2 linked regions of the Natronosporangium hydrolyticum genome follow. The protein of the gene in region 2 interacts with the protein of the main gene of each other region in a pairwise test. Links are inferred from orthologs where the notes say so. Each region holds a gene or a part of one and is shown on either strand. Other genes may lie near its edges.

Region 1 (3,761 bases), 600 kb from region 2 along the record:
CCCGAGGACCAGTCGTGGCTGGGCTCGTGGCTGGCCGGCGGGGCGCCCGCCGGGCTGCCGGTCGACGCAGAGCTGCGCTGGCGCATTCTGTGCCGGCTCGCGGTGCTGGGCGTGGTCGACGACGAGCAGATCACCGCCGAAGCGGCCCGGGATCGCAGCGCCCGCGGGCGGCAGGAGGCGATCCGCGCTCGGGCGGCCCGACCGGACCCGGCGGCCAAGGCGGCCGCGTGGCAATTGATCGTTGCGGACCGGGAGCTCTCCAACCGGCTGGTCCTGGCCGCCGCGGACGGCTTCTGGCGCCCCGAGCACGCGACCCAGACCCAGCCGTACGTAGCGCGGTACTTCGCTGAGATCAACGAGACGGCCGGTTGGCGTTCCGAACAGATGCTCGCGGCGGTAACTCAGGCCGCCTTCCCGAGCTATGCGGTCGATGCCGAGACACTGGCGGCGGCGCAGGCACGCTTGGCCACCGGGGACCTGCACCCGATCGTGCGCCGGGAGTTGGGAGATGCGGCCGATGACCTGCGGCGGGCGCTCGCAGCGCGGACCGAGGTAGTGGCGTCGGCGGGATAGCGCGGTGGCGGCCGGTCGCCTGGTCGTAGGATCATGCGGCAGAAGGCCAGCGGGTACAGGTTGAGGGGAAGCGTGACGGTTCAACGTATCGGGGTCATGGGCGGCACGTTCGACCCGATTCATCACGGCCACCTCGTCGCGGCCAATGAGGTGGCGGAGCGGTACGGACTTGATGAGGTGGTCTTCGTGCCGACCGGCCAGCCGTGGCAGAAAGACACCGCGGTCAGCCCGGCGGAGGACCGTTACCTGATGACCGTCCTCGCCACCTTGTCCAATCCTCGGTTCCAGGTCAGCCGGGTCGACATCGACCGTAGCGGCCCCACCTACACCGTCGATACGTTGCGGGACCTGCGGCGGGGCTACGGGCCGAACACCGAGCTGTTCTTCATCACCGGCGCCGACGCGCTGGACAAGATCCTGTCTTGGAAAGACGCCGACGAGGTCTTCTCGCTGGCGCATTTCGTGGGCGTGACCAGGCCAGGCTTCGCGCTCAGCGACTCGCACCTGCCGGCGAACTCGGTGAGCCTGGTGCAGGTGCCAGCGATGGCGATCTCCTCGACCGATTGCCGGATGCGGGTGGCTACCGGCAAGCACATCTGGTATTTGGTCCCGGACGGGGTGGTCCAGTACATCGCGAAACAGGGACTCTACCGGCATCAGGTCCAATAGCCGCCGCAAGCGGGCGGCCGGCAGCCGTTCCGGTGTGAGAAGCTGGAACTCCGAGGAGAGGGAGGAAGCGAGTGCCCGCATCCGAGCGCGCCCGCGAACTGGCGCTGACCGCCGCCCAGGCGGCCGCCGACAAGAAGGCGCAAGATATCAAGATCATCGACGTCACTGACCAGTTGGTCATCACCGACGCGTTCGTGCTCGCCTCGGCCCCCAACGAGCGCCAGGTCGGCGCGATCGTCGATGAGGTCGAAGCGCAGCTGCTGGCGCTTCCCGAGCCGGCCAAACCGGTCCGGCGCGAGGGCGAGCGCAGCGGCCGCTGGGTTTTGCTCGACTATGTGGATGTGGTGCTGCATATCCAGCACACCGAGGATCGCGAGTTCTACGCGATCGACCGGCTCTGGAAAGACTGCCCCTCGATCCCGTTCACCGATCGGGCGCTGGTGGCCAGCGGCGCCGAGTCCGCCGTCGGCGGTGACCGGCCGGAGACCACCGGGTGACCACCCTGATCCTCTGGCGGCACGGCAACACCGAGTGGAACGCCGAGCACCGGATCCAGGGCCACACCGATGCCCCGTTGAGTGCGCTCGGTCACGAGCAGGCGGCCCGGGTCGCCCCGTTGCTGGCCCGCCGTACCCCGGCCGCCATCGTAAGTAGCGACCTCAGCCGGGCCGCCGACACTGCGATGCCGCTATCCCAGCTCACCGGCGCGGCGGTGCGACCGGACCCGCGGCTGCGGGAACGCTGCTACGGCGACTGGGAAGGGTTGACCATGACCGAGATCGCGACCCAGTTCCCGGAGGCGCACGCCCGCAAGCGCGCCGGCGAGCACGACCTGGGGCACGGCATCGAGCCGCCGGCCGATGTAATGAAGCGGGTCGGTGAGGCGTTGCGGGCCGCCGCGGACGCGGCCGAGGGACAGACCACGGTGGTGGTCACCCACGGCGGTTCTGCCCGCTACGGCATGTTCGACCTGCTCGGCTGGCCGATTGAGCAGCTCGGATCGATCGAGATCCTCGGTAACTGCCACTACACCGAGCTACACCGGGACCGGGTGCGTGGCTGGATGCTGCGGGCGCACAACGTCGGCCTGGTCAAGGGCGGCAGCCCCGGGTACGAATAACCGACCCGGCCTCGGGCGGAACCGGCCGGCCGCGCTTTACGTCAGATCGGGTATGCGTACTCGAAGCGTGCTGACACTGGCCGCCGGGTTGACGGCGCTGCTGCTCGCGGCGTGCGCCGACGACCCGGTCGACGAGCCCGAACCACCAACGAGCCCGCCGGCCGAAACCCCACTCCCGCCGAGGACGCCGCCGGAGTCGCCACCGGCCCCGCCGGTGGACCCGCCGGTCGCTCCGCCGACCCCACCCACGGGCGAGGTCACCGTGAGCGGCACCCTCGTCGAAGGCGTAGAGCCCAGCTGCATCTTGCTGCAGACCGAAGACGGGCACCTGTTCCTGCTCTTCGGTGACCCGGTGGCGGAGCTGCGGGCCGAGTCGCCCGTGACCATCCGTGGGGAGGCCCAACCCAGTATGGCCTCCACCTGCCAGCAGGGCGTTCCGTTCGAGGTGGCGGAGATTGTCGACTGACCGGGCCGGTGGGTTACCGTCCAGGCATGCCCGTCGCCGTGGTGACCGACTCGACCGCCTACCTTCCTGAAGTCCTCGCCACCGGAGTGACCGTGGTGCCGCTCACCGTGGTCATCAACGGTCGCCCCGGTGTCGAGGGTGAGCAGGTCGGCCCGGCCGAGGTGGCGGCGGCGCTCGCGGAGCCGAGGACCTCGGTCACCACTTCGCGGCCGGCACCGGCACAGTTCGCCAGCGCCTTCCAGCGGCTGCTCGCGGCCGGCGCCGACGGGGTGGTGGCGGTCCACCTCTCCGCCCACCTGTCGGGGACCTACGAGGCGGCGGTGCTGGCCGCCGACGAGGTCGCCCCCGACCAGATCACGGTGGTCGACTCCGGAGCCACCGGGATGGGCCTGGGTTTCTGCGCGCTCGCCGCGGCGGAGGCGGCGGCGAGCGGCGCCGGGCAGGCCGCGGTAGCCGCCGCGGCCCGGCTCGCCGCCGCGGCGACCACCACCTACTTCTACGTGGACACCTTGGAGTTCCTGCGGCGCGGCGGCCGGATCAGCGCCGCGTCAGCGCTGCTGGGTACCGCCCTGTCGGTGAAGCCGATCCTGCACGTCACCGGCGGTGTGATCGCGGCCCGGGACAAGGTACGCACGGCGAGCCGGGCGCTGGAGCGACTGGTCGACCTGTCGGTCGCCGCGGCCGAGGGAGACGGCGTGGTGGACCTGGCGGTGCACCACCTCGCCGCGCCGGCCCGCGCCGAAGCGGTCAGCGACGCGATCACCGCCCGGCTCGGGCCGCGGCTGCGCCACCACTGGACCTCCGAGGTTGGGGCGGTGGTGGCGGCCCACGCCGGCCCAGGCCTGGTCGGAGTCGTGGTACATCGGATCGGTTGACGGCGTCGCGACACCAACCCGGGCCGCGCGTGCCGCCGACCGAGGTGCGGGAGTTGTA
Region 2 (5,100 bases):
ACGCCGACGCGGCGCCGCCTACCCCGGTCACCGGCACGCTGCAGCCGCTGGGAGCGGTCGTCCACGAGCACGGCACCGTGGTCGCAGTGCAGGTCCACGCGCTGCTCGACGTCTCCGGCGAGCCGAGCCCGCGGCTAGTGCGAACCTCGGTCAACGCCGCCAAAGTGGACACTATCGTCGGCCCGGCGGTGTGGGGCCTGCTCGACACGCACCCCACGCTGCTGCGTGCCCTGGCCGAGCGTCGTGCCCTGTCGGTGACCGACGCTCCGCTGCACGCCAGCGGCGACCTGCGCTGGCACGACGAGCAGGCCCGGCTGGCCGACCCGGTAGATCCATTCACCGCCGCCCGGCTGCGACTGTCGGAGGCGGTGGCCGCCGCCAGCCCACCATGGCAGCGACACCCGGCCGGCATCGCGGTGCCGGTGCTGGTCGAGGGTGAGCCCACGAAGCCCTCACCTGCCGGGGAGGAGCTGCTGTGGCGGGTCGGGGACCACCCGCTACCGGTGGATCTGGCGTCGCTGCCCCGCTGCGGCCCGCTCACGCCGACCCTGGTGGCCGGCGCCTGCGCCATGCTGGGGCTGCTCGGCTGGGACGACGGCCGCTGGGCGCTGCGGCCGATGGCGGTTCAGACCACGGTCAAAAAGAAGCCGGCGGTGGTCGCTACCGCGGACTGGGCCCAAGGGCCCACCGACCCCAAGATATTCAAGGCCGCAGCCAAGGCCGGCGACCCGGTCGCCGTGCTCCGGGAACGGGCAGGACGGTTGCTACGAAAATGACAGACCACGAACCCGACCACCACGACGACCCGGTGCGACACACCCAGCGGCGGCAGCTGCTCTACTGGCGGCTGCTGGCCCGGCTCTTCGACCCCGCCGAGCAGCCGGGCCTGGAGTCGGTCAGCGTGTCGATCGCCGAAGACATCGGCCTGCCGAGCACCGTGCTCGACCCGGCGGTGACCGTAGACACGCTGGTGCAGCGCCACCCCGCCCTCGCCGAGGAGCTCACCGGGCTGCTGGCCGGCGGCCAACCAGCCACTGCCGAGCAAGCCAATACCGGGCAAGCCAATGCCGGACCAACTGCTAACGAGCAGGCGGCGACCGACCAGCCAATCACCAGCGGCGAGGTTCGCCGGGCAGCCCTGGCCGGCAAGCTGCTGCTCAATGTGTTCGGCACCGGTTCCAGCGAGGTGACCGCGGCCGGGTTGGCCCGCTGGCAGGCCGACGCCGGCTGGTTCGAACGCTCGCTCGGCGTGGAGCCGGGCCAGCTTCGCCACCACCCGGACCACCGGGAGCTGGGCACCACCCTCGCCGACCTGGAGGGCGACCTGGTGCGCCGGATGCGGCTGCGGGAGGTGCTGGCCGACCCGGCCCTGGCGGCGCAGCTGACGCCGAGCATGTCGCTGATCGAGCAGCTGCTGCGGGACAAATCCCACCTCTCCGGGGTGGCGTTGGCCAACGCCAAGGCCCTGATCCGACGCTTCATTGACGAGGTCGCCCAAGTCCTGCGTACTCAGGTAGCGAAGGCGAGCGTCGGCGAGATCGACCGGTCGGTCCCGCCCAAGCGGGTCTTCCGCAACCTCGACCTGCAACGGACGGTGTGGCGGAACCTGCCGAACTGGAGCCCGGCCGACCAGCTGCTCTATGTGGACCGCCTCTACTTCCGGCGGACCGCGCGGCGCACCACCCCGGCCCGGCTGATCGTGGTGGTGGACCAGTCCGGGTCGATGGTCGACTCGATGGTCAACTGCACCATCCTCGCCTCCATCTTCGCCGGCCTGCCCAACGCCGATGTCCACCTGATCGCCTACGACACCCAGGCGCTGGACCTGACCCCATGGGTCCACGACCCGTTCGAGACGCTGCTACGCACCCAGCTCGGCGGCGGCACCGACGGCCGGGTGGCGCTCGAGGAGCTCCGGCCGAAGGTCGCCGACCCGCGGCAGACCGCGGTGGTGTGGATCTCGGATCTCTGCGAGTGGCACATGCAAGCGGTGCTCGACGGCCTGACCGCCCTGCACCGCTCCGGGGTGAAACTGATCCCGGTCGGGTCGGTGACCAGCAGTGGCCGAGGCCACACCCACCCGTGGTTCGCGCAGCGCCTCAAGGAGCTGGGCACCCCGGTGCTGTCGGGCCACATCCGCAAGCTCGTGTCCGAACTCAAGAGTTTTCTCAGCTAGGAGACCCCACCTGATGACCGATCAGCAGCCGCTGCGCGCCCCGGCCGAGGCCACCTACGCCGACGAGCTGGACTACCTGGAAAGTCTCGACCGGGGGCCCAAACCGTTCTCGTGGCGGCTCAGCCCGCAGCTGGTGCGCATCTTCATCCTCGGCGCCGACAAGTCCGACGGCCTGGACCGGCCGGTGGCACAGAAGTGGTTCGGCGACCGCAGCTTCGTCGAGCGCAGCATCGTCACCCTCGCCTCCGACCGGGGTCTGCTGCTGATCGGCGACCCCGGCACCGGCAAGAGCTGGCTCGCCGAGCTGCTCGCCGCCGCCATCTGCCGGGACTCCACCCAGGTGGTCCAGGGCACCGCCGGCACCACAGAGGACCATCTGACGTACTCCTGGAACATCGCCATGGTGATCGCCAAGGGGCAGTCGCGGGAGTCGATGATCCCGTCGCCGATCATGACCGCGATGGCCGAGGGGACGATCGGCCGGTTCGAGGAGCTCACCCGGGCCACCAGCGACGTGCAGGACGCGCTGATCTCGATCCTCTCCGAAAAGTACGTGACCATCCCGGAGCTGGACACCGACAACGTGGTCTTCGCCCAGCCAGGGTTCTCCATCATCGCCACCGCCAACAGCCGCGACCGCGGCGTCAACGAACTCTCCTCGGCGCTGAAGCGACGGTTCAACTTCGTCCGGATCCCGGTAGTGACCAACAAACGCAGCGAAACCGAGATCGTCCGGTTCCGCACCACCGAGCTGCTCCGGCGACACCGGATCGAGCTGGAGGTGCCCCCAACCCTGCTGGACATCCTGCTGCAGAGCTTCGCCGACCTGCGGGCGGCGGCCGAGGCGGCCAACAGCGACGAAGAGAAGCTCGAATCGGCGCTCTCGACCGCTGAGCAGATCGGGGTGCTGGAGGACGCGATCCTGCACAGCCACTTCTTCGGCGACCGCACGCTGCGGGCCGAGACGCTCGCCGCCTCGCTGGTCGGGACGCTGGCCCGGCGTACCCCAGAAGATCTGGCGATCCTCAACAAATACTGGCACGGGGTGGTGGAGCCGCGCAGCCGAGCCGATGGCGAACCGTGGCCGGCCTTCCTCGCCGGTGGCCGCGACGCCATCGCCACCCTGTCATGAGCCTGCCCGACCGGTTCGCCGCCCTGCGGACCCAACTGACCGAGGCGGCCACCGCGTTCACCGACGGCTCGAACGGACTCGCCAGCATCCTGGCCGGAATGGTCGACGACGTCGACCGGGCGCTCACCGAACCGTTGGAGATCCTCCCGGTCTGCCACCACTCCCCCGCCTCCGGCCTGGCGATGGTACGCCGGCTCCGGCAGCGGCCCCCGAAGGTGATCTACCTTGAGCTGTGCGAAGACCTGGGCCCGCTGCTGCCCGAGCTAGCCAACTGCGAGCTGCCGGTGGCGCTGCAGGCGTTCGCCTCCGAGCTGGTCGACTTTCCGGCCCGGTGGGGACCGCTGAGCGTCGTCGCCCCGATCACCGAGGCGTCGGCGGAGTACCAAGCCATCGCGTACGCGATGACCACCCCCGGCGTTACGGTGGTGCCGGTGGACCGATCGGCCGACCACATCTTCCAATGGGCCCCGCCGGAGCACGACCCGGAGACCGACCCTGACCCGGCCGCCGCCACTTCGCCCGGGACTGGCCTGCACGGCGACGCGGTCGGGGTGGAGATCGGCGAACTTCGCCCCCGGTTCGCCGATCTGGAGGCCCATCTGCTGCACCACGGCAGGGTGCGACACTGGTCAGAGTGGTGGGACCAGTACGTCGAGCAGCCGCTGGCCGGGGCCGACTACGCCACTTACCGGCAGGTGATGCTGCTGGTCGGTAGCCTGTTCCGGCGACTGGCCCCGGAGCGACCCGACCGGTTGGCCCGCGACGAGGACCGGGAGCGGTTCATGTGGACCCGGATCCGCCACCATCTCGCCGAGTCGGGGGTGGACCGGTCGGAGTGCCTCTACGTCTGCGGGGCGTTCCACGCGGTCAGCCCGGTCACCGGGTTCGGAGTGGCCGCCGCCGACGACTTCGAGATCACACCGTCGACCGGGACCGGCTGGCGCTACGGTCTGATCCCCTCCAGCCACTCGGCGATCGAGGCCCAGTTCGGCCTCGCCGGCGGGTCGGTCTCGATCGCGGCGGCGAACTGGCGCAAAGAGCTCGACCGTAGCCGGCTCGCCCCGTTCCGGCTGGCCAAGAAGGCAGCCAAGGGCGGCCGGCGGCGGCCGGTCGCCCCGACCGACCCGGCGGACACGCCGGCGGCCGACCGGCTCTCCGACTTCCTCGCGGCCCCGCCGGAGCTCGACCCGCTCGACGAGGCGGAGCTGCGGCAGTGGTGTGTGGAGATCGTCCGACTGGCCCGCCGCAATGGTTATCTCGCCAGCACTGCCGACGCGATCGCGGTCTTCGAAACCTCGATTCTGCTGGCCGGCCTGCGCAACCGGGCCCGGCCCACGCCGTACGACTTCCAGGACGCGGCGGTCACCTGTATCGAGAAGGATGCGGTGCCCGGCCGGCGCGACGTCGCCCGGCTGTGCGAGATCCTGCTCGGCGGCGACCGGATCGGCACGGTCGGCTACGACGCGCTGCCGCCGCTGGCCCGGGACGTCCACGACCGGCTCGCACCGTTGGGGTTGGAGCTGACGAGACGGACAGTCCAACGGGCCCTGCTCGACCTGTCTGCCCAGCCCGACCTGCGTGCCTGCTCGGACCTGCTGTGGCGGCTGCATCATCTGCTGCCGACCGGGACGGTGCGGCCGGTGATGGGCGACCGAGGGTTAGGTCAGCACTCCATCCAGGAGAGTTGGGATCTGGCCCTGGGTAAGCAGCAACGGGCCCTGATCGAGCTGGGCCACCAGGGCGTCACGGTGGAGCAGGTGCTGGAGCAGCGGCTGCGGAAGGCGGCCTGGGA

The links. Proteins that work in one complex are often made in the same cells at the same time.
Region 1: the proteins of JQS43_RS09880 (region 2) and rsfS interact in binary tests that used the Escherichia coli proteins (3 or more experiments, as listed by UniProt). The link is inferred for Natronosporangium hydrolyticum from one-to-one orthologs.

The regions. Positions count from the first base shown.
Region 1 is NZ_CP070499.1:1,622,974-1,626,734, forward strand. What follows is about bases 101-3,026. They hold rsfS (ribosome silencing factor), read left to right. Parts: upstream 101-1,313; coding sequence 1,314-1,739; downstream 1,740-3,026. Other genes in these bases: pepN (aminopeptidase N), read left to right, coding at 101-573; nadD (nicotinate-nucleotide adenylyltransferase), read left to right, coding at 646-1,242; JQS43_RS07250 (histidine phosphatase family protein), read left to right, coding at 1,736-2,362; JQS43_RS07255 (hypothetical protein), read left to right, coding at 2,430-2,828; JQS43_RS07260 (DegV family protein), read left to right, coding at 2,855-3,026. Also shown: more of pepN, read left to right, coding at 1-100; more of JQS43_RS07260, read left to right, coding at 3,027-3,703. UniProt on the Escherichia coli protein: Functions as a ribosomal silencing factor. Interacts with ribosomal protein uL14 (rplN), blocking formation of intersubunit bridge B8.
Region 2 is NZ_CP070499.1:2,220,104-2,225,203, reverse strand. Bases 1,257-4,248 are described here. They hold JQS43_RS09880 (ATP-binding protein), read left to right. Parts: upstream 1,257-2,189; coding sequence 2,190-3,308; downstream 3,309-4,248. Other genes in these bases: JQS43_RS09875 (DUF5682 family protein), read left to right, coding at 3,305-4,248; JQS43_RS09885 (VWA domain-containing protein), read left to right, coding at 1,257-2,176. Outside these bases: JQS43_RS09890 (hypothetical protein), read left to right, coding at 1-776; more of JQS43_RS09885, read left to right, coding at 773-1,256; more of JQS43_RS09875, read left to right, coding at 4,249-5,100.